One region of the Metapseudomonas otitidis genome, then DNA from elsewhere that is predicted to be linked to it. Evidence: predicted binding sites of a transcription regulator. Region 1 holds the regulator's gene; each other region holds the start of a gene.
The links. The regulator FliA, encoded in region 1, starts transcription of late flagellar genes. The targets are predictions, from matches to a motif close to CTAAAGTTTNNNNNNNNNNNGCCGNTAA.
Positions count from the first base shown of each region.

Region 2: a site for FliA is predicted at 4,507-4,534, ahead of PotMrB4_RS10835 (methyl-accepting chemotaxis protein). Genes of this name have one in related genera too.
Region 3: a site for FliA is predicted at 3,728-3,755, ahead of PotMrB4_RS25410 (methyl-accepting chemotaxis protein). Genes of this name have one in related genera too.

Region 1 covers NZ_AP022642.1:3,942,235-3,952,098, reverse strand. The annotation lists gene flhF (flagellar biosynthesis protein FlhF) at 1-1,341, shown strand, start outside; gene fleN (flagellar synthesis regulator FleN) at 1,417-2,250, shown strand; gene fliA (RNA polymerase sigma factor FliA) at 2,247-2,993, shown strand; gene PotMrB4_RS18115 (chemotaxis response regulator CheY) at 3,076-3,450, shown strand; gene PotMrB4_RS18110 (protein phosphatase CheZ) at 3,470-4,255, shown strand; gene PotMrB4_RS18105 (chemotaxis protein CheA) at 4,268-6,586, shown strand; gene PotMrB4_RS18100 (protein-glutamate methylesterase/protein-glutamine glutaminase) at 6,629-7,741, shown strand; gene PotMrB4_RS18095 (flagellar motor protein) at 7,759-8,499, shown strand; gene motD (flagellar motor protein MotD) at 8,512-9,396, shown strand; gene PotMrB4_RS18085 (ParA family protein) at 9,437-9,864, shown strand, end outside.
Region 2 covers NZ_AP022642.1:2,343,844-2,353,707, forward strand. The annotation lists gene PotMrB4_RS10815 (catalase family peroxidase) at 1-193, opposite strand, end outside; gene PotMrB4_RS10820 (sigma-70 family RNA polymerase sigma factor) at 324-836, shown strand; gene PotMrB4_RS10825 (anti-sigma factor family protein) at 833-1,579, shown strand; gene PotMrB4_RS10830 (NADPH-dependent FMN reductase) at 1,632-2,228, opposite strand; gene PotMrB4_RS10835 (methyl-accepting chemotaxis protein) at 2,327-4,471, opposite strand; gene PotMrB4_RS10840 (Na+/H+ antiporter family protein) at 4,721-6,040, shown strand; gene PotMrB4_RS10845 (methyl-accepting chemotaxis protein) at 6,157-7,839, shown strand; gene PotMrB4_RS10850 (AI-2E family transporter) at 8,008-9,075, shown strand; gene PotMrB4_RS10855 (alpha-ketoglutarate-dependent dioxygenase AlkB) at 9,072-9,602, opposite strand; gene nuoN (NADH-quinone oxidoreductase subunit NuoN) at 9,797-9,864, opposite strand, start outside.
Region 3 covers NZ_AP022642.1:5,464,756-5,474,619, forward strand. The annotation lists gene rnr (ribonuclease R) at 1-1,223, opposite strand, end outside; tRNA gene PotMrB4_RS25400 (tRNA-Leu) at 1,427-1,513, shown strand; tRNA gene PotMrB4_RS25405 (tRNA-Leu) at 1,622-1,708, shown strand; gene PotMrB4_RS25410 (methyl-accepting chemotaxis protein) at 1,764-3,698, opposite strand; gene PotMrB4_RS25415 (adenylosuccinate synthase) at 3,916-5,211, opposite strand; gene PotMrB4_RS25420 (ATP phosphoribosyltransferase regulatory subunit) at 5,264-6,448, opposite strand; gene PotMrB4_RS25425 (DUF2065 domain-containing protein) at 6,483-6,668, opposite strand; gene hflC (protease modulator HflC) at 6,774-7,640, opposite strand; gene hflK (FtsH protease activity modulator HflK) at 7,640-8,800, opposite strand; gene hflX (ribosome rescue GTPase HflX) at 8,898-9,864, opposite strand, start outside.

The DNA of each region.
Region 1 (9,864 bases):
GTCAAACGTTTCTTCGCTGCGGATATGCGCCAGGCCATGAAACTGGTGCGGGACGAACTGGGCGCCGATGCTTCCATCATCGGCACCCGGCGCGTGGCCGGTGGTGTCGAGATCACGGCGGCACTCGACTACCCCATGCCTGCTCCGGCCCCCAGCAAGCCGAACCCGGCCTTGGAAGCGGAGCTGCGCCGCACCCAGGCGCGCATCGCCGAGGCCCATGCCGAGCTGTCCAATCGCGCCGCTCGCGCGGATGCCGGACGCAATCGCCAGCTGGTTCCGGATCGTTCCGAGCCTTCGCCGGAGGCCCTCGAGGCCGCCATGCGCCCGACCCGTCCCGCCGTGGCGCCGGCAGCCGTCGCGGCCGTTCCGGTCACCCCGGCTGCTGCGCCGATGGTCGACCAGCGCGCGCTGGATGCCATGCGTTTCGAGCTCAATGGGCTGCGCGAGCTGATCGAAGTCCAGCTTGGTTCCATCGCCTGGAGCCAGATGCAGAATCGTCGCCCGCAGCAGGCCAATCTGTGGCGTCGCCTGCAGCGGATGGGGCTGCCGGTGGAGCTGTCCCGTGTGCTACTGGAGCGCGTGAGCAGCGTCAAGGATCCGCGCCAGGCCTGGCGCATGGTGCTGGCCCACCTGGCCCACGCCATCCGTACCCCTGCCGAGGAGCCTCTGGAAGAGGGGGGCGTGATCGCCCTGGTCGGTCCCGCCGGCATGGGCAAGACCACCACCCTGGCCAAGCTGGCCGCCCGCTACGTGCTTAAGTACGGCGCCCAGCAGATCGCCCTGGTGAGCATGGACAGCTACCGGATCGGTGCCCAGGAACAGCTGAAGACCCTGGGCCGCATCCTCGGTGTGTCTGTCACTCACGTCGATCCGGGCCAGTCGCTGACCCAGGCTCTCGCCCCCCTCGCACGCAAGCGTGTGGTGCTGATTGATACGGCGGGGCTGCCGGCGAACGATCCGGCGCTTAAAATGCAGCTCGAGACACTGGCCAGTCGCAGCGTGAAAGCGCGCAATTTCCTCGTTTTGGCTGCAACCAGTCAAAGCCAGGTGCTGAAAGCGGCCTACCATAGTTACAAGCGGTGTGGCCTTTCGGGCTGCATCCTGACCAAGCTCGATGAAGCCGCGAGCCTGGGCGAAGTGTTGGGACTGGCTATCGGCCAGCATCTGCCGGTAGCCTATCTCGCTGATGGGCCTCGGATTCCGGATGATCTCCAGGTTCCGCGCAGTCACCAACTGGTGAGCCGTGCGGTGAGCCTTCAGGCACCGGAGGACCCCAGCGAGGAAGCCATGGCCGACCTGTTCGCAGGTCTGTACCAGGCGCCCACTCGCCAGGTTGGATAGAAACCCAGAGCCGCCCGGGATGGGTGGCGTGAATGCGCCAAGTGGCCCAGTCGACGTGAACAAGGTGTGTGATAAATGGGTAGTTTGCATCCCGTACAGGTGATTGCTGTAACCGGTGGCAAGGGCGGTGTCGGCAAGACCAACGTATCCGTGAACCTCTCGCTGGCGCTGGCCGACCTGGGGCGCCGCGTGATGCTGCTGGACGCCGACCTCGGCCTGGCCAACGTCGACGTGCTGCTCGGGCTGACGCCCAAGCGGACCCTGGCGGACGTGATCGCAGGCGAGTGCGACCTGCGTGACGTGCTGCTGCAAGGGCCGGGCGGCGTCCGCATCGTGCCAGCCGCTTCCGGCACGCAGAGCATGGTCCAGCTCTCGCCGATGCAGCATGCCGGCCTGATCCAGGCGTTCAGCGAGATCAGCGACAACCTGGACGTGCTGGTGATCGACACCGCCGCCGGCATCGGCGATGCGGTGGTCAGCTTCGTCCGTGCTGCGCAGGAAGTGATCGTGGTCGTCTGCGACGAGCCTACGTCCATTACCGACGCCTATGCGCTGATCAAGCTGCTCAACCGCGACTTCGGCATGAGCCGTTTCCGGGTCCTGGCCAATATGGCCCACAGCCCGCAGGAAGGTCGCAACCTCTTTGCTAAGCTGACCAAGGTGACCGATCGCTTCCTCGATGTGGCCTTGCAGTACGTCGGCGCCGTCCCCTACGACGAGTCCGTGCGCAAGGCGGTGCAGAAGCAGCGAGCGGTCTACGAAGCGTTCCCGCGTTCGAAATGTGCCCTGGCGTTCAAGGCGATTGCTCAGAAGGTCGACAGCTGGCCGTTACCGGCCAACCCCCGCGGCCACCTTGAGTTCTTCGTCGAGCGACTGGTGCAGCAACCCATCGCGGATTCGACCGTATGACACCACCCGCAAGTGGACTTCGCATGTACAACAAGGCTCAGGCCGGGGATTCCCAGCACCAGCTGATCGAGCGCTACGCGCCCCTGGTCAAGCGGATCGCCTACCACCTGCTGGCACGCTTGCCGGCGAACGTGCAGGTTGAAGACCTCATGCAGGCGGGGATGATCGGCCTGCTGGAAGCATCGAAGAAGTACGACTCCAGCAAGGGTGCGAGTTTCGAGACCTACGCCGGCATCCGCATCCGCGGGGCGATGCTCGACGAGGTCCGCAAGGGCGACTGGGCACCGCGCTCGGTCCACCGCAATACCCGGATGGTCAGCGACGCCATCCGCAAAGTCGAGGCAAGAACTGGACGTGACGCTAAAGATCAGGAGGTTGCGGCCGAACTTGGATTGAGTCTCGAAGATTACTACGGCATCCTGAGCGACACTTTGGGCAGCCGGCTGTTCAGCTTCGACGACCTTCTGGAAGGCGGGGAGCATGGCACGGCGCACGAAGATACCGGAGTCACCCATCTCGAACCTTCGAATGACCTGGAAGACGAGCGCTTCCAGGCGGCGCTGGCCGATGCCATCGCCAATCTGCCGGAACGAGAGCGCCTGGTGCTGGCGCTGTATTACGACGAAGAGCTGAATTTGAAGGAAATCGGTGAAGTGCTGGGAGTCAGTGAATCCCGAGTCAGCCAGTTGCACAGCCAGTGCGCCGCACGTCTGCGGGCCCGGCTGGGTGAGTGGCGTGCCTGAAGCACACCGGTTTTTCGATTGAACGACGCCCCCGTGACCCGGGGGCGTTCAGGACTGTACGGAGGTCGATTTGGACAAGAACATGAAAATCCTCATCGTGGACGATTTCTCTACGATGAGACGCATCATCAAGAACCTCCTGCGTGATTTGGGCTTCACCAACACCGCAGAGGCCGACGACGGCACAACCGCCTTGCCGATGCTGCACAGCGGCAATTTCGATTTCCTGGTCACCGACTGGAACATGCCCGGCATGACTGGCATCGACCTGCTGCGAGCCGTGCGCGCTGACGAGCGCCTGAAGCACCTGCCGGTGCTGATGGTGACTGCTGAAGCCAAGCGCGATCAGATCATCGAAGCCGCCCAGGCCGGCGTGAACGGGTACGTGGTCAAGCCGTTCACGGCCCAGGTGCTCAAAGAGAAGATTGAAAAGATCTTCGAGCGGGTCAACGGCTGATGCCAGTCGCGAGGACGCCATGGATAAAGATTCCCAGTCGGGAGACCTCGAGTCGACCCTGAAAAATCATGCACGCGAGCTGGTGGAAACCCTTGAAAAGGGCAACTTCGGCGATGCGGTGCAACTGATCCACGAACTGAACAAGGTTCGCGACCGCGGCCTCTATCAGGAAGTCGGCAAGCTCACCCGCGAGTTGCACAATGCGATCGTCAACTTCCAGATCGATCCGCATTTGCCCCACGCCAAGGAAATGTCCCAGATCGCCGATGCGACGGATCGTCTCTCCTACGTCGTGCACATGACGGAGAAGGCAGCCAACCGCACCATGGATCTGGTGGAGGAGAGCGCACCGCTGCTCAATGGCCTGGGCGATGAAGCCCAGAGCCTTTCCGAGGAGTGGGGGCGCTTCATGCGGCGCGAGATCGGCGCGGATGCGTTCCGGGAGTTGGCCAAGCGCATCGAATCGTTCCTGGCGCGCAGCCAGCGCGACACCGAGCAGCTATCCTCCCATATGAACGACATCCTGCTGGCACAGGACTATCAGGACCTGACCGGGCAAGTGATCAAACGCGTCACCCAGTTGGTGACCGAAGTTGAGCACAACCTGGTGAAACTGGTGCTGATGGCCAGTGATGTAGACCGTTTCGCAGGCATTCAACATGACCGCGAAGCGATGGTTGTCGAGAAAGAAAAACTAAAAGATCCATCTAGGGGTGAAGGTCCGCAGATCAATGCCGATAAGCGTGATGACGTCGTGGCCGATCAGGTCGACGTCGATGATCTGTTATCCAGCCTTGGTTTCTAGGGGAGCCGCCTAATGAGCTTCGACGCCGATGAAGAAATCCTCCAGGACTTCCTGGTAGAGGCCGGCGAAATACTGGAGCAATTGTCCGAGCAGCTCGTTGAGCTGGAGAGCCGTCCGGACGATATGGATCTGCTCAATGCCATTTTCCGGGGTTTCCACACGGTCAAGGGCGGAGCTGGTTTCCTCCAGCTAAACGCCCTTGTGGAATGCTGCCACATCGCCGAAAACGTGTTCGACATCCTCCGCAAGGGTGCGCGTCGAGTCGATGCCGAGCTGATGGACGTGGTGCTTCAGGCACTGGATACCGTCAACGAGATGTTCAGCCAGGTACGCGAGCGCTCCGAGCCGACGCCCGCCACGCCCGAGCTGCTGGCCGCATTGTCGCGCCTGGCAGAGCCTGCGGGTGCGTCCGAGCCTGAGCCTGTTGCTGAGGCTTTTGAACCTGAGCCCGAGCCCGAGCCGGAGGCCGAAGAGCCTGCCGCGCCGGCATCGGGCGACATCACCGACAGCGAGTTCGAGCAACTGCTGACGGCGCTGGACGAGCCTTCTGGTTCCGCTGCCGAACCCGCAGCCGGCAACGAAGCGGCCGCGTCGGATGAAATTACCGATGACGAGTTCGAAGCGCTGCTGGACCAGCTCCATGGCAAGGGCAAGTTCGTCGGCGATGCGGCGCCAGCTGCCAGTGCGCCCAAGGCGCCCGAGCCGGTTGCTGCCCCTTCTGCCTCGCCGGGCGGCGATGACATCACCGATGATGAGTTTGAAGCCCTGCTTGACCAGCTTCACGGCAAGGGCAAGTTCGTCGCCCCTGCTGTGGATGACACCGCACCGGCTGCTGTCGCGTCTGCGCCCGATACCGCAGCACCGGCTGCGCCGGGCGGCGACAACATCACCGATGACGAGTTCGAAGCCCTGCTGGACCAGCTCCATGGCAAGGGCAAGTTCGTCGCGGAGGCTCCTGCCTCGTCAGCCCCGGCCAAGCCGGCGGCACCTGCGAAGCCCGCTGCGGCACCCGCCAAGCCTGCGGCCACACCCGCCGCGAAAGCGACCGAGCCGGCGAAGCCTGCTGCCGCCAAGCCCGAACCTGCCAAGCCTGCGCCGGCAGCTGCCCGTCCGGCTGCGCCGACGGCTAACGGAGACAAGGCTGCTCCTGCGGCAGCCAGCGAAACGGAAACCACCGTACGGGTGGACACCGCTCGCCTGGACGAGATCATGAACATGGTGGGCGAGCTGGTACTGGTGCGTAACCGCCTGGTGCGTCTCGGTGCCAACAGCGGTGACGAGGCCATGGCCAAGGCCGTGTCGAACCTCGACGTGGTGACCGCCGACCTGCAGACCGCGGTGATGAAGACCCGCATGCAGCCCATCAAGAAGGTCTTCGGCCGCTTCCCGCGTCTCGTGCGCGACCTGGCCCGCAACCTGAAGAAAGAGATCAACCTCGAGCTGGTGGGGGAGGAGACCGACCTCGACAAGAACCTCGTCGAGGCGCTTGCCGACCCGCTGGTCCACCTGGTGCGCAACGCCGTGGACCACGGTATCGAGACGCCCGAGGAGCGCGAGGCCGCCGGCAAGGCACGTACCGGTCGCGTCGTGCTGTCCGCCGAGCAGGAGGGTGACCACATCCTTCTGATGATCACCGACGACGGCAAGGGCATGGACGCGAACATCCTCCGCGCCAAGGCCGTCGAGAAAGGGCTGCTTGACAAGGATGCCGCCGACCGCCTGACCGAGCTGGAGTGCTACAACCTGATCTTCGCCCCGGGCTTCTCGACCAAGACCGAGATCTCGGACGTATCCGGTCGTGGCGTCGGGATGGACGTGGTGAAGACCAAGATCTCCCAGCTCAACGGCACGGTGAACGTGTTCTCGCAGAAAGGGCAAGGTTCCAAGATCGTCATCAAGGTGCCGCTGACCCTGGCGATCATGCCGACGCTCATGGTGATGCTGGGCAACCAGGCCTTCGCCTTCCCGCTGGTCAACGTCAACGAGATCTTCCACCTCGACCTGTCCCGCACCAACGTCGTGGATGGCCAGGAAGTGGTGATCGTCCGCGACAAGGCCCTGCCGCTGTTCTACCTCAAGCGCTGGCTGGTTCGTGACGCCTCATACGAGGAGCAGGGTGAAGGGCACGTGGTGATCCTCTCCGTGGGTACCCAGCGCATCGGCTTCGTGGTGGATCAACTGGTCGGCCAGGAAGAAGTGGTGATCAAGCCGCTTGGCAAGATGCTGCAGGGGACGCCCGGCATGTCCGGTGCCACCATTACCGGCGATGGACGAATCGCCCTCATCCTCGACGTGCCGAGCATGCTCAAGCGCTACGCGCGCCGCGGTTGATCGTTTAGGCGGCCCGTTGGGGGCCGCCTGTTAGGAGTGTTTATGGCAGTCAAGGTTCTGGTGGTTGATGACTCCGGCTTCTTCCGTCGTCGCGTTTCGGAGATTCTGTCCGCCGACACCAATATCCAGGTGGTAGGGACCGCCACGAATGGCCGGGAGGCCATCGACCAGGCGCTGGCGCTCAAGCCCGACGTCATCACCATGGATTACGAAATGCCCATGATGGACGGCATCACCGCCGTGCGGCACATCATGCAGCGCTGCCCGACTCCGGTCCTGATGTTCTCCTCCCTGACTCACGAAGGCGCCCGGGTAACCCTCGATGCGCTGGATGCCGGTGCGGTCGACTTCCTGCCGAAGAACTTCGAGGACATCTCCCGCAATCCGGAGAAGGTCAAGCAACTGCTCTGCGAGAAGGTGCACAGCATCGCGCGGAGCAACCGTCGCTACAGCAGCTACACCCCGCCGCCTGCCGCGCCGACGCCCAGCAGTTCCGGCCCGTCGAGCCTGTCTCGCCCTGCGGCTGCACCTGCCCCAGCACCGGCTTCCTCATCCAGTGGTAGTTCCAGCAGCGGGCCTGCTCCCAAGCGCAAGTCCTACCGGCTGGTGGCCATCGGCACCTCGACGGGCGGCCCCGTTGCGCTTCAGCGTGTGCTGACCCAGTTGCCCGCCAATTTCCCGGCGCCGCTGGTACTGATCCAGCACATGCCGGCGGCGTTCACCAAGGCATTCGCCGAGCGCCTGGACAAGCTCTGCCGTATTTCCGTCAAGGAGGCCGAGGATGGCGACCAGCTCAGGCCTGGCCTCGCCCTGCTGGCACCGGGCGGCAAGCAGATGATGGTGGATCCGCGCGGGACCGTGCGCATCCTCCCCGGCGATGAGCGCCTCAACTACAAGCCCTGTGTCGACATCACCTTCGGCTCCGCTGCCAAGGCCTTCAATGACAAGGTCCTGGCCGTGGTGCTGACCGGTATGGGGGCCGACGGCCGCGAAGGCGCACGCCTGCTCAAGCAGAGCGGCAGCCAGGTGTGGGCACAGGATGAAGCCAGTTGCGTGATCTATGGCATGCCGATGGCGATTGTGAAGGCCAACCTGGCAGACGCGGTCTACGGCCTCGACGACATTGGCAGGCACATCGCCGAAGCATGCCTGTGATGGGAGTAGTGCGGTAAATGGATGCGTTGAGCATCGTAGGGATCATCCTTGCACTGGTCGCCATCGTTGGGGGCAACTACCTCGAAGGAGGGCACGCCGGTGCCCTTCTGAACGGCCCGGCAGCGCTGATCGTGATTGGCGGTACCGTGGGTGCCGCTTTGCTCCAGACACCCATGAGCGTGCTCAAGCGGGCTCTGGCGATCCTTCGCTGGATCATCTTCCCGCCCAGGATCGATCTCACCGGCGGCATCAACAGCGTGGTGGGCTGGAGCATGGCGGCGCGCAAGGAAGGGCTCCTGGGCCTGGAGCCCATCGCCGACGCCGAGCCGGACCCCTATGCCCGCAAGGGATTGCAGCTCCTGGTCGACGGTGCCGAGCCCGAGTCCATCCGCAGCATTCTCGAAGTGGACCTCTATACCCAGGAGGCCCGCGATCTGCAGGCCGCCAAGGTGTTCGAGAGCATGGGCGGCTACGCCCCCACCATCGGCATCATTGGTGCGGTGATGGGGCTGATCCACGTCATGGGCAACCTGGCCGACCCGAGTCAGCTGGGAGGTGGCATTGCGGTAGCGTTCGTCGCCACCATCTACGGCGTGAGTTTCGCCAACCTGCTCCTGTTGCCGGTGAGCAGCAAGCTGAAGGCTATCGCCATGCGCCAGTCGCGCTACCGGGAAATGCTGCTGGAGGGCATCCTCTCCATCGGCGAGGGTGAGAACCCCCGCTCCATCGAACTGAAGCTGCAAGGCTTCGTGGATTGATGGAGGCATGGCATGGCTCGCAGGCGTCAGCACGAAGAGCATGAGAATCACGAGCGCTGGCTCGTTTCATACGCCGATTTCATTACGCTGCTGTTCGCGTTCTTCGTGGTCATGTACTCCATCTCCTCGATCAACGAGGGCAAGTACAAGATCCTCTCGGACACCCTGACCGGCGTCTTCAACCAGCCGGATCGCTCGATCAAGCCGATCCCGATTGGTGAAGAGCGGCCTCGTACCACCGAGGCAGAGCAGACGTCTGCAGAGCAGGGCGGGCCTGGTGATGCCCAGGCCGATCCCTTGCAGAGCATCACCGAGAGCATGCAGGCAGCGTTTGGCGACCTGATTTCCAACGAGCAGATGACGGTTCGCGGCAACGAGCTCTGGGTGGAGATCGAGCTGAATTCCAGCCTGCTGTTCCCCAGTGGCGATGCCATCCCCACCAACGAGGCGTTCACCATCATCGAGAAGGTGGCGAAGATCCTCGCCCCCTACGAAAACCCCGTGCACGTCGAAGGCTTCACCGATAACCTGCCCATCAGTACCGCCGCCTATCCTTCCAACTGGGAGCTTTCTGCCTCCCGTGCATCCAGTATCGTGAGGATGCTTTCCATGGACGGGGTCAATCCGGCGCGCCTCGCGGCGGTCGGGTACGGCGAATTCCAGCCGGTGGCGGACAACTCGACGGCGGAAGGGCGCGCACGCAACCGCCGTGTGGTATTGGTGGTTTCGCGAAACCTCGACGTGCGGCGAGCGGTGAGTGGGGTAGGGGCGGGCAAAGCCAAGCCGGATGACGCGTTGCGGCGTGCTGGCACGCAAACTGCACCAGCGCCTGCACCGGGGCCCTCCGCAGCGGGGGCCGTCAATTCCCCGTCGCCCGCGCCAGCGGGTGGACAATGATCCTCGGCAAGGCTGTGGTTTCGCCGGGAGGACGAAGAGCATGAGAGTTTGGGCGGTAGCCAATCAGAAGGGTGGTGTCGGCAAGACCACCACCTCCATCGCACTGGCAGGCCTGCTGGCCGACGCCGGCAAGCGCGTCGTGGTCGTGGATCTCGATCCCCACGGTTCCATGACCAGCTATTTCGGCCATGACCCCGATACCCTGGAGCACAGCTGCTTCGACCTGTTCCTCCACCAGGGCGGCGTACCGGAAGGGCTGCCCCGGCAACTGCTGCTGCAGACCAGCCACGAGCGCATGTCGCTGCTACCTTCCAGCACCGCCCTGGCCACCCTCGAGCGCCAGTCGCCCGGGCAGAACGGGCTGGGCCTGGTGATCGCCAAGAGCCTGGCGCAGCTGTGGCAGGACTTCGACCACGCCATCATCGACAGCCCGCCGCTGCTCGGCGTGTTGATGGTCAATGCACTGGC
Region 2 (9,864 bases), 1.6 Mb from region 1:
CGTGGTTCTTGCGGTAGCCGGGGTAGTGGCCGGCGTTGGCTTCGAAGGTGTCGATGATGCGTTGCGGCGTCAGGCGCTGCGGGCCGATCCAGCCGGCGGTCCAGGCGAAGGCGCCGGCCAGCCCGGCGACCGCCAGGCCGATCAGCGAGAGCCGGCCGGCGAGCTGGGCGCGGCTGAGGGGGGAAGGGGTCATGGATGGCTCCTCTGGCCAGGTCATTGAGCCGGTGGGACGTACGAGCGGAGGATTTATTCCCGCCGGCTGGAATAAAGTTGCGGCTGGGGCGTCTTCCTCCACAGCATCCTTGCCCCGAGCCCCGTTCCCCATGCATGACATCGATGACGACGAACTTCGCGAACTGCTGCAGCGCCTGCGCCGTTTTGCCCTCTGGCTGACCCGCGAGCCCGCCAGTGCCGATGACCTGGTGCAGGCCACGGTGGAGCGTGCCCTGGGCGATCGCCAGGGGCCGCGCCAGGCCGAGAGCCTGCGGGCCTGGCTGTTCGCCATCCTCTACCGCAAGTTCCTCGACGGGCAGCGGCGCGCTCGGCGCTACGCCAAGGTGCTGGGCTTCTTCGGCCTGGCCGGTGCCGACGAGACCCCGTCGCTGGAGGCGCAGGTGGAGGCACGCTCGACCCTCGATGCCTTCGCCCGCCTGCCGGCCGAGCAGCGCGCGCTGCTGGTGCTGGTGGGGGTGGAGGGGCTCAGCTACAAGGAGGCCGCCGAGGCCCTGGACCTGCCCATCGGCACCGTCATGTCCCGCCTCTCCCGCGCGCGCAAGGCCCTGCGCGCGCTGGCCGAGGGCGAAATCGCATCCCCTTCGTTGCGGATACTCAAATGACTTCCTTCGAACCCAGCGAACACGATCTCCACGCCTACCTGGACGGCCAGCTCGACCCCGCACAGGCCCGCCTGGTGGAGGCCTGGCTGGCCCGCCACCCCGAGACTGCCGCCCAGGTGGAGGGCTGGCGCCAGGATATGCAGCACCTGCGTGCCGGCCTCGCCGACCTGCAGGGGCTGCCGCCCAACCCGGCGCTGGACCCGCGTGCCATCCGCCGTGCGCGGCTGGCCCGCCAACGGCGCCAGTGGGCGACGGCGGCCGCCTTGCTGCTGGCCTTGGGGCTGGGGGGCGTGGGTGGCTGGCAGGCCCGTGAGCAGACCCTGCTGGCGGACATCCCGCCCATGCAGGACGCCCTGGAGGCACACCGCCTGTTCGCCCTGGGCAGCGTCGCGGTGGATGTGCAGGGCGATGCCGGCAACCTCCAGGCCTGGCTGGACCGGCGTTTCACCCACGCGTCGCGCATTCCCGACCTGTCGCCCTACGGCTTGCGCCCGGTGGGTGGGCGGCTGCTGACCAACGAGCAGGGGGCGGCGGCGATCCTGCTGTTCGAGGATGCCAACGGCCAGCGGGTCAGCCTGTACCTGCGCTCGCCCGGCGCGCTCTATGCCGAGATGCCCAGCGGCAGCCGCCAGGACGGTGACCTGGAGGCGCGCTACTGGTCGCGCAATGGCTACAACTACGCGCTGGTGGGCCCCAGCGGTGATCCGCGTGGTGCGGTGGTGCAGCGGGCGCTTTCGCTGTAAGGGGCGGGCGCTGTGAGGGACGGCCCCGCGCAGTGTGGCGGGGCCGGCGCGCTTACATGCCGTTGGTAAAGGCGGGGTTGCTGAAGTCGATGCTGGCACGCACCGGCTGCAGGGCGGTGGCGTACTTGGCGAGGATGTCCAGGTCGTAGTCCAGGCGGTCGCGGATGCGCTGGTCGTCTTCGCTGGCCACCTCGGCGCCGTTGAGCACCTTCTCCACGCCGCGGACGATCAGGTGTTCGGGCAGGTAGCAGAGGCGGCAGTTCTTGTAGCTGGAGGCGCGCAGCTCGCTGATCGGGTAGCCGCCGCCGATGCCGGAGGAGACGCCCACTAGCAGCCCCGGCTTGTGGGCCAGTTCGGCCTTGCTGGCATAGATGAAGAAGTTCTTGATGGCCGGGCAGGCCATGCCGTTCCACTCGGGGGCAATGATCACCACCGCGTCGGCGGCCTTCAGCTGTTGCTGGAAGCCGACCCAGGGGCCGGTGTCTTCGGCGGGCCACAGTGGCAGCGGCTGCTGGCCGAGGTCGATGACCGAGGTGCCGGCCTCATCGGCCAGCTTCAGGTCGACCAGGCGTTGGCGGATGAAGCGGGCGACCTTGCCGGACTGGCTGTTGGCGCGGCTGGAGCCGGCCACGATGGCGTAGTTGAGCATTGTGTTGTCCTTGCAGGAACGAGGAAGGGGAGAGGCAGGCTAGCGAGCGGCACGCCGGCGAACAAGCGCCGGCGTGCCAGGGCATGGAGCCGATGGCGTCAGACCTTGAACTGGTCCATCAAGCCCTGCTGGTGGTTGGCCAGGCGGTTGAGGTTCTGGCTGACCTCGGCCGACTCCCGAGCCCGCACCGAGAGGGATTCGGTGACATCGCGGATGGCGGCGACGTTGCGGTTGATCTCCTCGGCCACGGCGCTTTGCTCCTCGGCAGCGCTGGCGATCTGCAGGTTCATGTCGGTGATCACGGTGACGGCATCGCCGATCTTGCGCAGCGAGGTCACCGTCTGGCCGACCTGCTGGACGCTGTTCTGGGCCTGGCGGTGGCTGCTGTGCATGGAGCCGACCACTTCGCGGGTGCCGTGTTGCAGGCCCTCGATGACCTGGCGGATCTCTTCCACCGAGTCCTGGGTGCGCTTGGCCAGGCTGCGCACCTCGTCGGCGACCACGGCGAAGCCTCGGCCGGCTTCACCTGCGCGGGCGGCTTCGATGGCGGCGTTGAGGGCCAGCAGGTTGGTCTGCTCGGCGATGGCGCGGATCACTTCCAGCACCGAGCCGATCTGCTCGCTGCTGCTGGAGAGGCCTTGCACCTCTTCCATGGCGGCGCTCATCTCGCTGGCCAGCTGCTCGATGGCGCTGGTGGTGCGGTCGATCATCGCCAGGCCTTCCTGGGTGGCCAGGTCGGCGCCCCGTGCGGCTTCGGCGGCCTGGGCGGCACTGTGGGCCACGTCGTGGGCAGTGGCGCTCATCTCGTTGGAGGCGGTGGCCACTTGGTCGACTTCCTTGTACTGCTGCTGCATGCCGGCGCTGGTCTGCTCGGCGATGGAGGAGGCCTGGTCGGCAGTGCCCCGGGCATCCTGAACCGAGCGCTTCACGTCGGCGATGATCGGCTGCAGCTTGTCGAGGAAGCGGTTGAACCAGCCGGCCAGCTCGCCCAGTTCATCCTGGCGGGCGTACTCCAGGCGGCGGGTGAGGTCGCCTTCGCCGCTGGCGATGTTCTTCAGCATGGCGGCCACGCCGAGGATCGGCCGGGTGACGCCGAGGGCGGTGAGCCACATCAGGCCGAGGCCGAGTACGGCGGCGGCGAGGCCGATCAGGGCCGAAACCAGGCTGCTGGCGTCGCGCTGGGCGTCCAGCTCCTTCTGCAGCTTGATGGCGGGGGCGAGCAGCACCTTGTCCGGCACTTCCAGCAGCACGCTCCAGGGCGAGGCGGTGGGGATCGGCTTGAAGGGCTCCATCACCCGCAGCATGCCGTCCTTGTCGACGTTGCTGGGCTTGCCGCTCTGGAGGGCAGTGGTGAGGGCGGCGGCGTCGGTACCGAAGACGGCGTCGAGCTTCTGGCTGAGCTTGCCTATGTCCTGGCTGTGGCCGGCGAGCAGGCCGGCGGGGCTGAGGATGCTGATGTGGGCCTTGCCGTCGTACAGCTCCTGGCTGCCTTGCTGGCTGAGCTGCTGGAGGCTGTCGAGGCTGATGTCCAGGCCCATGACGCCGATGACTTTGTCGTTCTGGATCAGCGGGAAGGCGATGCTGGTCATGAGGATCTTGCGGTCGCCGACCTCGTCGAAATAAGGCTCCAGCACGCAGGAGTCGCGGGTCTGGATGGGGCAGGTGTACCAGGCGTTGTAGGGCGAGCCGCTGGGGCCGGTGCTGTTGTCCGCGAGCATCTTCTCGTCCATGGTTTCCGACAGCAGCTTGCCGGGCGTGGCCTGGGACCAGTAGAGGGCGAAGCGGCCCTTTTCGTTGCTGCCCAGCTCGCCCTGTTCGGTGAACAGTTCGTCCTTGCCGTCCAGGGCGTTGGGCTCGAAGACCACGTAGAGGCCCAGCAGGCTGGGGTTGGCCTCCAGGCTGGTGCGCACCTGGCGGGTCAGGTCCTCGCGCAGGTCGAAGGCGTCGAGGAAGCGCTTCTCGGCCTGTTCCTTGAGGAACAGTATCTGGCGGGAAAAACCCTTGCCGTACTGGTAGGCGTCCATGAAGTAGCGCTGGATGCGGATGGCCTGCAGTTCGCCACGCGCCTGCATCCGTTGTCGGGCGCTCTGGTCGAGCATCTGGGAGCTGGAGGCCTTCACCAGTTCGGCGCTGCGTTTGGACTGGTAGAGGGAGGCGCCTACCAGGAGGGTCACGATGGCCAGCAGGCAGAGGCCGGCGAGCAGGGTGATCTTCCACTGGATGGAAAGGCGACTGAACGGCATGGTCTTTTCCTTCTTCTCGTCAGACTACAAGGCGGCTATCGGCCAGTTGGCCACATACTTGATCAGGCCGGTCCTGGCGATGGGGCTTCCAACTCGAAACGACTGCTGCGGGCGCAGCATGCAAGGATTATGCACGCATCGTTCAGCATTCTGAACATGTATCCGTTTTGACAGTATCGTTCGCTTTCGGCAGAGTACGCCGCTTTTTTTGCCGCTCTCCTTGAACAGGGCGGCCTTCGGGAGAGTGGAATGAATGCGGTGATCGTGGCAGTCGGCGTGATGCTGGTGCTGAGCCTGCTGCGCGTGCACGTGGTGCTGGCGCTGATCCTGGGTGCGCTGGTGGGCGGCCTGCTGGGTGGGCTTGGCGTGGACGGCACGCTGGAGGCTTTCAACAAGGGGCTGGGCGGTGGTGCAACCGTTGCGCTGTCCTACGCGATGCTGGGGGCCTTTGCCGTGGCGATCTCCCGCTCCGGGCTAGCCCATGCGCTGGCCGACCGGGTGCTGGCGCTGGTGGGGCGCCAGGATGGCAACGGCGGCGGTGCCCTGAAATGGGGCCTGGTGGCGCTGTTGCTGGGCGTTGCGATCGCCTCGCAGAACATCCTGCCGATTCACATCGCCTTCATCCCGCTGCTGGTGCCGCCGCTGCTGTACGTGCTGACCCGTCTGCAGATCGACCGCCGGCTGGTGGCCTGCGTGATCACCTTCGGTCTGATCACGCCGTACATGTTCCTGCCGGTGGGCTTCGGCAACATCTTCCTCAACGAGATCCTGCTGGCCAACGTGGCCCGCAGCGGGGCGGACATCAGTGGCGTCAGCGTCACCCAGGCGATGGCCATCCCGGCGCTGGGCATGGTCGCGGGCCTGCTGATCGCGGTGCTGTTCAGCTACCGGCGCAAGCGCGTCTACGACCTGGAGCGCATCGCCGCCGCCGAGCAGGTGGAGGTGGCCTACGACCGCCGCAGCCTGCTGGCGGCCGGGGCGGCCATTGTCGCCGCCTTCGTGGTGCAGCTGTGGCTGGACTCGATGATCGTCGGCGCACTGGTGGGCTTCCTGCTGTTCTCCGCCAGCGGCGTGGTGCGCTGGCGCCAGGTGGACGACCTGTTCACCGAGGGCATGAAGATGATGGCGATGATCGGCTTCATCATGATCGCCGCCGCCGGCTTCGCCGAGGTGATGCGTGCCACCGGCCAAGTGGCCACCCTGGTGGAGGCCTCCGCCGGGCTGATCGGCAACAGCAAGGCGCTTGGCGCACTGCTGATGCTGCTGGTGGGGCTGCTGGTGACCATGGGCATCGGCTCGTCGTTCTCCACGGTGCCGATCATCGCGGCGATCTTCGTGCCGCTGTGCCTGCAGCTGGGCTTCAGCCCGCTGGCCATCGTCTCCATCGTCGGCACGGCCGGCGCACTGGGAGACGCCGGTTCGCCGGCCTCCGACTCGACGCTGGGCCCTACCTCCGGCCTGAACGTGGACGGCCAGCACAACCACATCTGGGACACCGTGGTGCCCACCTTCCTGCATTACAACCTGCCCCTGCTGGCCTTCGGCTGGCTGGCGGCCATGGTGTTGTGACGGAGCGCTCGTTCCGCCGCGTTTTCCCCACGATTCGCTATAGCTAATGAAGGGACAGCCGATACCTCGGCTGTCCCCTTTCGTTTTCCCGGTCTGCCGCCCTGAGGAATGGATACATGCGCTTGACACTCAAAACCAAGGTCCTGCTACTGGCGCTCGCGCCGGTGATACTGTTCGCCGTCGTGCTCAGCGGCGCAGCAGCCAAGGTCCTGCTGAGCCTCGCCGAGGGTGAGGTGAAGGAAACCCGCGAGCGTCTGATCGATGAGAACCGCCGTGAACTGCAGCATTACATGCAGATCGCCCTGGGCTCGGTGCAGATGCTGTATGACGCGTCGGCCGCCAGTGACATGGCGAGCCGCGAAAAAGCCATCGAGATCCTGAAGAAGATCAAGTACGGCAAGGACAGCTACTTCTTCGCCTACGACTCCCAGGTGATCCGCCTGTTCCGTGGCGACAGCCCGGTGGACGTGGGCAAGAGCTTCTCCGGCCGCAAGGACGTCAACGGCGTGGCTGTGAACGACGAACTGGTCCGGGTCGCCAAGGATGACAGCCGCTACGTCTTCTACAGCTCGCCCTTGCCGGGCAACGAGAGCGTGCAGGTGCCCAAGCTCGGCTACAGCTATTACCTGCCCAAGTGGGACATGGCCCTGGGCACGGCGGTGAACCTGGACGGCGTCGAGGCCCAGGTGGCCGAGGTGCAGGAGGCGATCGACGCGCGCATCAGCACCATCCTCACCAGCATCGTGGTGATTGCGGCGATTTTGCTGGTGGTGTTCGGCATCGTCGGCACGACCCTGGCCAACGCCTTCCTGCGTCCGTTGCAGCAGATCAAGGCCAACCTTGACGACATCGCCGCCGGTGACGGTGACCTGACCCACCGCCTGCCGATCAACAGCCAGGACGAGCTGGGCGAGCTGGCCGGCTCCTTCAACCGCTTCGTCGAGAAGATCCACGGCCTGGTGCGCCAGATCGTCGAGATGACCGTGCAGCTCACCGGCCTGGTGGACCAGGTGTCCGCCCAGGCCCACCGCTCCGAGCAGGCCATGGAGCGCCAGCGCCACGAGACCGACCAGGTGGCCACCGCCATCAACGAGATGAGCGCCGCTGCCCATGAGGTGGCCCAGAGCGCCCAGGGGGCTGCCGAGGCCGCACAGAAGACCGACCAGGAAGGCCAGGCCGCCAAGCGCGTGGTGGACGGCAGCATCACCCGTATCCATTCGCTGGTGGGCGATATCCGCGAGAGCGGCGTGTCCCTGGACAGCCTGCAGCAGGACGTGCAGTCCATCGTCAGCGTGCTGGGGGTGATCCGCTCCATTGCCGAACAGACCAACCTGCTGGCCCTCAACGCCGCCATCGAGGCCGCCCGTGCGGGCGAGGCCGGTCGTGGCTTTGCCGTGGTGGCCGACGAGGTGCGCGCCCTGGCCAGCCGCACCCAGCAGAGCACCCAGGAAATCCAGGGCATGATCGACCGCCTGCAACAGGGCACCCAGGACGCGGTGACCGCCATGCGCCGCTCCAGCGATGCCGGCGAGGTCACCAGCGAGCAGGCCAACCAGGCCGGCGCCTCGCTGGACGCCATTGCCGGTCTGATCGGCACCATCAACGCCATGAACGCGCAGATCGCCAGCGCCGCCGAGGAGCAGACGGCGGTGGCCGAGGAGATCAACCGCAGCGTGCACCAGATCGCCGTTGCCGTGGACAGCGTCGCCGACGACACCCGCCAGGGTGCCGAGACCGCCCGCTCCCTGGCCGCCCTGGGCGAACGCCTGGGTGCGCTGGTGCGTCAGTTCCGCATCTGATTGCCGGCTTGTTCGGCTCGGGGCGCGAGGCTATTCGCGTTCCGGGCTGAAGCCCGGGCCAAGGCGACTCCACCCCTGGCGCTTTCGGGCGCTGCACCTGCAAAGTCTTCGCACTTTGTGCCGACACTGGCGGACTAAACCGGTAACCCCACTGGATACCGCCCGCCCATGTCCGCCTCTCGCTATCCCCTCGAACTTCGCTCGCTGATCCTGCTGCTGGTACTGGTCTCCCTGGCCTTCATCTGGATCCTGCTGCCGTTCTATGGCGCCGCCTTCTGGGCGGTGGTGCTGGCGGTGGTGTTCGCACCACTGCAACGCCGCCTGGCCCTGCGCCTGGGTGGGCGCGGCAACCTGTCGGCGCTGCTGACCCTGGGGGTATGCCTGCTGGTGGCGATCATCCCGGTGTGCCTGATCGGCCTGCTGCTGGTGCAGCAGGGGGCCGATCTGTACAGCCGACTGGAGTCCGGCGAGCTGGACCTGGGCATGTACCTGGAACGCTTCATCGACCTGCTCCCGCAGGCGCTACAGCATCAGCTGGGGCGCTTCGGCCTGGACAACCTGAACGGCCTGCGTGACCGCCTGGTGGGCGCTGCCACCCAGGGCAGCCAGTTCCTTGCGACCCAGGCATTCTCCATCGGGCAGGACACCTTCCAGGTGGTGATCGGCTTCTTCCTGATGCTCTACCTGCTGTTCTTCTTCCTCCGCGACGGCCCGGAAATCGTGCGGCACATCCGCATGGCGGTGCCCCTGGCGGATCACCACAAGCGTCGCCTGCAGCTGAAGTTCACCCGTGTGGTGCGGGCGACGGTCAAGGGCAACGTGGTGGTGGCGGTGATCCAGGGCGGGTTGGGTGGCGTGGTGTTCTGGCTGCTGGACATCCCCAGCGCATTGCTCTGGGGCGTGCTGATGGCCTTCCTGTCCCTGCTGCCGGCGGTGGGCTCGGGGCTGATCTGGGCGCCGGTGGCGGCCTGGCTGATGCTCAGCGGTGACCTCTGGCAGGGCGTGGTGCTGGTGCTGGTGGGCGTGCTGGTGATCGGCATGGTGGACAACCTGCTGCGGCCGATCCTGGTGGGCAAGGACACGCGCATGCCGGACTACCTGGTGTTGCTCTCCACCCTGGGCGGGATTTCGCTGTTCGGCCTCAATGGCTTCGTCATCGGCCCGCTGGTGGCGGCGCTGTTCATGGCCAGTTGGGGGTTGTTCGTCAGCACCCGTCGGCGGGTCCGCCTGCCTTAAGGCGCTGCCCGCAGGCGGCGGAAGGTGAGGCTGATACGCGGGCCGGCGGCTTCGGTCCGGGGAATGGCGTGCAGCCAGTGGACCTGGACGGCCTGGTCCATGTAGAGCAGCGAGCCGGACGGTAGCGTCCAGGCCACTTCGTGCTCGCGGTCGGCCTTGCTGCGAAAGCGGATCTCGCGGGAGTCCCCGAGGGAGAGGATGGCCACCCCGGTGCCGGGCTCCAGCACCTCGCACTCATCGGAATGAAAGCCCATGGATGACTGGCCGTCTTCGTAGAGGTTGAGCAGGCAGTTGTTGGCAGAGAAGCCAATGACCGGCTGCAGGTGATCGCCAAGCCGTTGGGCCCAGGCCGGTAGTGGCGTGGCGGGGTAGTGGATCTGCGAGTAGTTGTAGGCGACCCCGTAGCTGGCGGTGCGTCGCGCGCGCATGCGGGTGTCCCAGGTGACCGTTTCGAGCAGTTGGCGCAAGTGCCTGTCCGGCTCGTCGAGGTAATCGGGGATGAACAGCAGGTCGGGTCTTGGGTGCACGGCTTCGTCCTTGATGGGGTGCGGCGGCGGGTCGCCCGCTGGAGCAGGCTGCCGATGATGCCGGTACTTGCCGGCTGGCGCCATGGTCTTGCTGGTTTCACCTGCCTGGAGGCGGAAGGGGAGGGGACCCCGAAGCGAACGGCCATGAAAAAGCCCGGCATTCGCCGGGCTTTTTCGTTGCTGCCGTGGGGCACTCAGTGGCCGAGTGCGACCAGGCTGGAGTGCTGGACCAGGTCCAGCAGCGGCTGCGGGTAGACGCCGA
Region 3 (9,864 bases), 1.5 Mb from region 1:
TGCTCGGCGAGTTGCTGCCCTTCCGGGGAGTCGGGCGTCTCCAGCAACTGGCTGACCTTGGTGTAGGTGAGCCGTGCATGGGAGTGGATGACGGCTTCGTAGAACTCGTAGCCGGTCATCTTGCCAGCCCGGGACAGGGTGACCTCGCAGACAATGGCCAGCCGGTCGACCTGGGGGTTCAGCGAACAGAGGCCGTTGGAGAGGACCTCCGGCAGCATCGGCACGACCTTCTCGGGGAAGTAGACGGAGTTGCCGCGCTTGGCCGCTTCTTCATCCAGTGCCGAACCGACTTTCACATAGTGGGAAACGTCGGCGATGGCGACGAACAGACGCCAGCCGCCGCCCTTGCGAGCCTCGGCATAGACCGCATCGTCGAAGTCGCGGGCGTCCTCGCCGTCGATGGTGACCAGGGGCAGGTCGCGCAGGTCGACGCGCTTCTGCTTGTCCTTCTCGGCCACTTCGGGCTTGAGCTTGGCGGCCTCCTTCTCGACGGCCTCGGGCCACTCGTGGGGGATGTCGTAGCTGCGCAGGGCGACTTCGATCTCCATGCCGGGCGCCATGTAGTCGCCCAGTACGCCCACCACTTCACCCTGGGCCAGGCGGAAGGCGCTCGGCCATTGCTCGATGCGCACCTGGACGAACTGGCCGTGGCGTGCACCGCCCCGCTTGTCGGGGGCCACCAGCACTTCCTGCTGGATCTTGGGATTGTCAGCGACCACGCGGCCGATGCCGCTCTCTTCGAAGAAGCGGCCCACCAGGGTCTCGTGGGCGCGCTCGATGACTTCCACCAGCGCACCTTCGCGGCGGCCACGGCGGTCGTGGCCGGAAACGCGCGCGAGGGCGCGGTCGCCGTCGAACACGAGGCGCATCTGGGCGGGGCTGAGGAAGAGGTCGTCGCTGCCGTCGTCGGGGATCAGGAAGCCGAAGCCGTCCCGGTGGCCGCTGATGCGGCCGCGTATGAGGTCGAGCTTGTCCACCGGTGCATAGGCGCCACGGCGCGTATAGATAAGCTGGCCATCACGTTCCATGGCACGCAGCCGGCGCCGCAGGGCTTCCAGCTCGTCGTCCGTGGTCAGGCCGAACTCTTCCACCAGCTGCTCGCGGCTGGCGGGCGCGCCACGTTCGTCGAGGCGCTGCAGGATGAGTTCACGGCTGGGAATGGGGTTGTCGTATTTTTCCGCTTCGCGTGCGGCCTCGGGATCGAGGTTTTGCCAATCGGCCATCAGTTGGGAATCACCTTTTCATTCATAGGTCGGCTTGTCATGTAGCTATTGAAGCGCGAAATCCAATCGTCGGTCAGCTTTCGCCAGAGAATAATTTTTTTCGGGGTCAGGGGTTTACAAGCAAAAACCCGAACCGTATAGTTCGCGCCCACAACGTTGCTGACGTTGTAGTGTGAAGACGGTGAGCAATCATCGCACGCAGTGCCCAGGTGGCGGAATTGGTAGACGCACTAGGTTCAGGTCCTAGCGGTGGCAACACCGTGGAAGTTCGAGTCTTCTCCTGGGCACCACTCTTCAGAAACACGGCAATGCGCCGGGTTTCAACATAGGGACGCAGCACTCCCTGTCGACTCGGTCGATCAAGTGCAGCAAAAGTCGATGAGCGATCATCGCAATGTGCCCAGGTGGCGGAATTGGTAGACGCACTAGGTTCAGGTCCTAGCGGTGGCAACACCGTGGAAGTTCGAGTCTTCTCCTGGGCACCACTCTTCAAGACAAAGCCGAGCAATGCTCGGCTTTGTGCTTTCTGGCATTCCCTCATCACGCCTTGAACTGCCCGAGACTGGACTTGAGCTGAGCCGCCAGGCCATCCAGCACGCGCCCGCTGCTGGCCGTGGCCGCGACAGCCTCGGCTGCAAGGCGCGCCTCGGCGTGGATGACATCGACCCGCCCGCGTACCGCCCCCGCTCCCTCGGCCTGATGCTCAGCCGCGCGCGCCGCAGTCCGTACCGCCTCGTGCACACCTTCGACCGCCTGCTGGACGCTCTGCTGCAGGCGCTCGCTGTCCCGCAGGGCGTCGATCCCTTCGGCGGCCCGCGCACGGGCCTGGGAGATGGCAGCCACCGCCTCCTGCGCACCTTTCTGCAGCGCACCGATATGAGCCTGGATGTCACCGGTGGATTGCTGGGTCTTGCTGGCCAGCGCCCGGACCTCATCGGCGACCACGGCGAATCCGCGACCGCTTTCCCCTGCGCGCGCCGCCTCGATTGCAGCGTTGAGCGCGAGCAGGTTGGTCTGCTCGGCAATACCGTGGATCACCGAAAGCACGACTTCGATCTGCTCGCTTTGCCGCGCCAGGCGCTCGATGACTTCGGAACCGTTCTGGACCCGCTCCTCCAGGGTTTCGATCAGTCCACCTACCTTGCGGGCGATCGCTGCACTGTCCTGGGTGGCTTGGCGAATCTCGCCGACCTGCTGGAGCGCGGTCTGCATGGCATGGCTCTCGGCCTGGGCCTCGGCCGCCATCTGGCCCAGAGCCTCCAGGCTGCCGGCGACTTCGTTGCGCTGCCGATCAGCGGCAGCCTCGGCCGCCCGGCTGCGTTCCGCCAGGGAGCGGATCTCCGAACCGGTGCGCACCGCCACCTCGCCCGCTTCACGGACGATCGGCTGGAGCTTGTCGATGAAGCGGTTAACCGCACCCGCCATCTCCCCCACCTCGTCACGGCTGTCGATCTGCACGCGCCGGGTCAGGTCGCCCTCGCCTGCCGCCAGGTCATTCAACGCGGATATGAGCAGGCGCAGGCGATTGACCACGCGATGCCCCAGCACCACCGCCAGGACCAGCAGCACGCCAAGGCCGACCAGCACGAGCGCCAGACCGATGCGCCAGCGCAACTCGTGGGCAGCGCCCTCAACGGTGTTCTGGGCACCGGTGCTCATGCTGCTGGCTGCATCCTGGGCAGACTTCAAGCGCGCCGTGAGTACGGCCGTGCTACCGGTAGCCGCCCCCGCGAGACTCTGCGCCACGAGGTCGCCGCTGCTGGCGATGAGAGCACTGAAGCGGCTGTCCAGGGCTTTCAACTGGGTTTCGACGGAGGCGGTGGAAACGCCGAGGCGCACCTTGCCGATCTCTACTCCGTTGGGACTGATGGAGGCCTCCACCAGGTAGACAGAGGGGTCGTGGGCCGCTGCATCCAGGACCTTGTCCAGCGCGCGCTCACCCTGACCTTTGTCCAGCAGAGCCTTGATGACTTCGTTCTCGCGATTGAGGTAGCGGGTCAGGTGCTGGCCCTGGGCATCGTCGTAGATCACGAACAGCACATTGGGGTTGCGCTGGGCGCGCCGAGCGAATTCGGAAAGGGTGGGGATATCACTGTCCCACATGGCGCGGGGCGCGACGGCCGCCAGCAGTTGGGCCAGGTCGTTGGCAGACGCTTTCAGGCTCTGTTCGAGAGATTCGCGCAGCTGCCCCTGCTCGGCCTTCAACCGCTCGGAAAGGGAGGCGCTCAGACGCTCACGGGTCTGGGTGGAGAGACTGGAAAGACTTCCCGACACCTCCTGCCCCGCCTGGGCCAGCTCTCCGGACAGGCGCTGGGTGTCATCCCCCAGGCGCTTGCCAAGGTCCGTGACCAAGGCATCGACCGTGCCCCGAGTCAGTGCAACAGCCACCACCACCTGCACCAGCAGGGCGATTCCGAGGGCGATGAATACAGGCCGCAACAGGCGGCTCTGCAGGAGGGAAAGGATGGCGGACACGACGATTACTCCTCAACGACCGTTCTGGGTTAACGGCGACTTCCGGGATTTATATAGGTCCTCAGCAAGGGGCATGCCGCAAATATTTGAAGCCCGGCCCATGGAGTGTGGCTGCGACGGGGCGGACGCGCGGAGGGGAAGGAGAAGGGGTCGACGAACGGTCGCTGTCTCGCAAAGAAAAAGGGCCGCATCAGCGGCCCTTCTTCGTTCATCGCACTCAGGCGTAGGGATGGCGCAGGACGATGGTCTCGTTGCGATCCGGGCCAGTGGAGATGATGTCGATGGGCGCCCCCACCAGCTCTTCCACGCGCTTGATGTAGGCACGGGCGTTGGCGGGCAGCTCTTCGAGGGATTTGGCCCCGACGGTGGACTCGGTCCAGCCCGGCATTTCCTCATACAGCGGCTGCAGACCGATGTAGCTGTCGGCGTCGGTCGGCGCGTCGTCCAGCAGGTTGCCGTTCTGATCCTTGTAGCCGGTGCAGATGCGGATGGTTTCGAGGCCATCCAGCACATCCAGCTTGGTCAGGCACAGGCCGGAAATGCTGTTGATCTCGATGGCGCGGCGCAGGATGACGGCGTCGAACCAGCCACAACGACGGGCACGACCGGTGGTGGAACCGAACTCGTGGCCACGCTTGGCCAGGTATGCACCGGTGTCGTCGAACAGCTCGGTGGGGAACGGGCCGGAGCCGACACGGGTGGTGTAGGCCTTGGTGATACCGAGAATGTAGTCCAGGTACAGCGGGCCGAAGCCGGAGCCGGTGGCGGTACCGCCAGCGGTGGTGCTGGAGCTGGTCACGTAGGGGTAGGTGCCGTGGTCGATGTCCAGCAGGGAGCCCTGGGCGCCCTCGAACATGATGTAGGCGCCCTGCTTGCGCAATTCGTGCAGGCGGGCGGCGACGTCGGTGATCATCGGCTTCAGCAGCTCGGCATAGCCCAGGGCTTCGTCGAGGGTCTTCTGGAAGTCGACGGCCGGCTCCTTGTAGTAGTTCTGCAGGACGAAGTTGTGGTAGTCCAGCAGCTCACCCAACTTGGCGGCGAAACGCTCGCGGTGGAACAGGTCGCCGATCCGCAGGCCACGGCGAGCAACCTTGTCTTCGTAAGCAGGGCCGATGCCACGACCGGTGGTGCCGATCTTGGCGTCACCACGCGCCTTCTCGCGCGCCTGGTCGAGGGCCACGTGGTACGGGAGGATCAGGGTGCAGGAGGGGCTGATGCGCAGGCGCTCGCGAACCGGTACGCCTTTCTCCTCAAGCTTGGTGATCTCGCGCATCAGCGCGTCCGGCGCCACAACCACGCCGTTGCCGATCATGCACTGCACGTTCTCGCGCAGGATGCCGGACGGAATCAGGTGCAGGACGGTCTTCTCGCCATCGATCACCAGGGTGTGACCTGCGTTGTGGCCGCCCTGGTAGCGCACGACAGCTGCAGCCTGGTCGGTCAGCAGGTCGACGATCTTGCCTTTGCCCTCATCACCCCACTGGGTGCCCAGGACCACGACATTCTTACCCATAACACTTGTCCTCTTCGGAAGCTCGATGCCGGCGCGCGCCGGCGGGAAAACCTTAAACCAGGGGCGCAACCTGCCAGCGCCCATCCTGCAGGATCAGCTGGCGATCGCATGCCACTTCCTGCGCACTGCCCACATCCTGGCCCGGCAGCGCCTGAACGACACGCTGGCCTTCGCCACGCAGGCGCTTGATTGCCTGCCAGAGGTAGACGTCATGGACATCCGGTGCCCAGATTCCGGCGGGCGCATCATCCAGCTGCATGCGCCCCAGGGTCACCAGGGTCTTCAGATCGGTGGAGAAGCCCGTTGCGGGGCGCGCACGCCCGAAGTCGGCGCCGATGTCGTCGTAGCGGCCACCCTGGGCGATGGACTGCCCTTCACCCGGTACGAATGCCGCGAAGACCACGCCCGTGTGGTAGTGGTAGCCACGCAGCTCACCCAGGTCGAAGTACAGCGGAAGCTCCGGATAACGCAGCTCCAGCTCATCCGCGATAGCGACGAGCTCATCGAGCGCGACATGGACCTCTTCGGGTGCATCCACCAGGACGCCCTGGGCAAGCTCAAGAACCTGGCGATCACCGCAGAGCTCGGCGAGGGAGCGAAGCATCCCGGCCAGGTGCGCAGGGAGGCCTTCGGTCAGCTCGGCCACCTCATCGACCGCCTTGCGTTGCAGGGCGTCGAAAAGACGCTGCTCAGCTTCGCCGGACAACTCGGCAGCACGGGCAAGACCACGGTAGATACCGACATGACCAAGGTCCATGTGCACGTCCGGCACATCGGCCAGCTCGAGCATCTCCAGCATCAGGCTGATGACTTCGACATCGCTGGCCGGGCTGGCATCGCCATACAGCTCGGCACCCAGCTGGATCGGGCTGCGGGAGGTGGAAAGTGCGCGCGGCTTGGCATGCAGGACACTGCCCGCATAGCACAGTCGGTTGGGCCCTTCGCGACGCAGGGTATGGGCGTCCAGGCGCGCAACCTGGGGCGTGATGTCGGCGCGGAAGCCCATCTGCCGTCCCGATTGCGGGTCCGTGACCTTGAACGTACGCAATTCAAGATCCTGCCCGGCGCCCGTGAGCAGGGATTCGAGAAATTCGATGTGCGGGGTTACCACGAAGTCGTAGCCCCAGCGCTGGAACAGGTCCAGTACCTGGCGGCGGGCTGCCTCGATGCGCGCCGCGTCGGGCGGCAGTACTTCTTCGATTCCGTCTGGCAGCAGCCAGCGATCTACCGTTGCCATTTCGCCACTCCCCTCTTAGCCGGGCGGCAAGCCTTCAGTGAAGCAGATACAGGAGGCCGGTCCCCAGCAACATGCTGGCGAGGCCCATGAGGCGGAGATGGCGATCCTTCAGACTCGCCAACCCAAGCACCGCGGCGCGCCAACGGCGCGGATAGAGGAAGGGCAGGATGCCTTCCAGCACCAGCACAAAACAGATCGCTATGCCGATTTCCTGCCACATGATTCCCGCGGACGCAAAAAAGCCGGGAATTCCCGGCTGGCCCATCATAACACGTTTTCCCGGAGGGTCACCCCGGCGGTCAGGTTCGTCCGCCGGGGTGCATCCTCACTTGACCTTGTTCAGGAACTGGAAGAACTCGCTGTGCGGGTCCAGCACCATCACATCGCTCTTCTTGGCGAAGCTCTCGCGGTAAGCCTGCAGGCTCCGGTAGAAGGAATAGAACTCCGGGTCCTGGCTGTAGGCCTTGGCATAGATGGCAGCCGCCTGGGCATCACCATCACCGCGAAGCTCTTCGGACTCCCGGTAGGCTTCGGCCAGCAGTACACGGCGCTGACGGTCGGCATCCGCGCGGATACCTTCTGCCAACTCGCTACCCTTGGCGCGATGCTCACGCGCCTCCCGTTCGCGCTCGGTACTCATGCGCTCGAAAACGCTGCGGTTCACCTCGCGAGGCAGGTCGATGGCCTTCACGCGAACGTCCACGACCTCGATACCCAACTCCTTGCTGGCCATGGTGTTCAGCGAACGCGTGATATCGGCCATCAGGCCATCGCGCTCACCGGACACCACTTCATGCAGGGTGCGCTTGCCAAACTGGTCGCGCAGGCCGGCCTCGAGACGACGGGAGAGTCGCTCGTCCGCAATCTGCTTGAGGCCGGATGTGGCGGTGTAGAAGCGCTCGGCATCGGAGACCCGCCACTTGGCATAGGCATCCACCATCACCGCCTTCTTCTCCTGGGTCAGGAAACGCTGGGTGGGTGAATCCAAGGTCAGCAGGCGCGCATCGAACTTACGCACCTGGTTGACGTAGGGGATCTTCACGTGAAGGCCGGGCTGGACATCTGCCTCGACGATACGGCCGAACTGGAGGAGAACCGCTCGTTCGGTCTGGGCCACGATGTAGAAGCTGCTCCAGGCTACCAGCCCGAGCACGACAACCCCGATCAGGGCGATCAGCGACTTGTTACCCATCAGCGACTCTCCCTAGAACGCAGATCGCGCTGCTGCAGATCGGTGGTGACGCGCGAACCCAGGTCGCTGGCCGCGCCGCTCGAGGTGGCCGGCGCCGGTATTGCCGCACTGGCACCACCGCGGTTGTCGATCATCTTGTCCAGCGGCAGATACAGCAGGTTGTTCTGCCCCTTGTCACCCGTTACCAGGACCTTGCTGGTGTTGCTGAAGACTTCCTGCATGGTGTCGAGGTACAGGCGCTGGCGCGTGACATCGGGCGCCTTGCGGTATTCAGCCACTAGTTTGGTGAAGCGATCAGCCTCACCCTTGGCACGGGAGATGACCTCTTCACGGTAACCGTTGGCCTCTTCGATGATGCGCTGGGCCTGACCACGGGCTTCAGGGATCACGCCATTGGCGTAGGCCTCTGCCTGGTTCTTGGCGCGCTGTTCATCTTCACGGGCACGGATCACGTCATCGAATGCTTCCTGCACCTCACGGGGCGCGGCCGCACTCTGGACGTTGACCTGGGTGACGGTGATGCCGGTGCCATAGGTGTCGAGGAAGCGCTGCAGGCGCTCCTTGATCTCACTGGCCATCAGCTCACGGCCTTCGGTCAGCACCTGGTCCATCTCGGTCGAGCCCACCACATGACGGAGGGCGCTCTCGGTGGCGTGCTGCAAGCTCACTTCAGGCTGATCGACGTTCAGCACGAACTTCTGCAGGTCACTGATCTTGTACTGCACAGTGAGCGGCACTTCGACGATGTTCTCGTCCTCGGTGAGCATCTGCCCCTGCTTGCTGTAGGCTCGCTCGCGGGTGACGTTCTCCTGGAACTTGCGATCGATCGGCGGGAAATAGATGTTCAGGCCAGGCCCAACGGTCTCGTAGTACTTGCCGAAGCGAAGTACCACCGCCTGCTCCTGTTCATCGACCACGTACACCGCGCTGTAGAGCCAGCCCAGTACAAGGATGAACAGGGCAATACCCAACAAACCGAAGCCACCGCCACGGTTTTCATCGCCGCCTCGTTTCTTGCCGCCCCCGAACAGGCCATTAAGGCTGTCCTGCAGCTTGCGGAAGGCTTCGTCCAGATCCGGCGGTCCCTTGCGGTCACCGCCACGGCGGCCACCCCAGGGATCCTGATTGTTCGAGTTGCCACCCGGCTCGTTCCAAGCCATAGCGCTCTCCATACTGATAAAGCAAAGACGCGCCCAAGGCACGTCCGCCAATGCTACCGAAAGCCCGCTATCTGCGGCAAAAAGCCATTCCGCGGCCTTATTGCAAAGTGTGTTGCTCGATGAACGCCTGGGGTTGCCAGCCTTCGCGACTGACAAGCCGGTTCAGCTCGACACGCGGCAACCTGACTGCCAGCAATGTATCGCCAGCCTCGTCGTGCTGCTCGCTCTGCACGGCCCCCAATGCGAAGAACTGTGCCCGCAGGCGCCCCAAACGCTGCGGTAGCTTCAGGGTCCCTACGAAGAGGTCCTCCCCCAACAACTCGGCAATCGCTTGCTCAAGCAGCTCAAGCCCTTTGCCCTCGCGGGCAGACAACCAGACACGCTCAGGCTTGCCATGCTCGTCTCGCTGGATTTGCGGTTCCATGGATTCCAGCAGGTCGATCTTGTTGTAGACCTCCAGCATCGGCAATCCATCGGCACCGATCTCCCCCAGTACCGCCAGCACTTGTTCGATCTGCGCCATCCGCTCAGGCTCATGAGCATCGATAACGTGCAGCAGCAGGTCGGAGTTGCTGGACTCCTCAAGGGTAGCCCGGAAAGCCTCGACGAGCTTGTGCGGAAGATGGCGGATAAAACCCACGGTATCTGCCAGCACGATCGGCCCCAGATCTGCCAGTTCGAGCCGGCGCAGCGTGGGATCCAGCGTGGCGAAAAGTTGGTCTGCCGCATAGACCTCGGACGTGGTCAGGGCATTGAAAAGCGTGGATTTACCCGCGTTGGTATACCCCACGAGTGACACAGAAGGGATATCCGCTCGCCTGCGGCCACGTCGGGCCTGCTCACGCTGGCTGCGAACCTTTTCGAGGCGCTGCTTGATCTGGCGGATGCGCACGCGCAGGAGGCGGCGGTCCGTTTCCAGCTGGGTCTCACCGGGACCACGCAGGCCAATACCGCCCTTCTGGCGCTCCAGGTGGGTCCAGCCGCGAACCAGGCGGGTACTCATGTGTTCGAGCTGCGCGAGCTCCACCTGCAGCTTGCCTTCATGGGTCCTGGCGCGCTGGGCG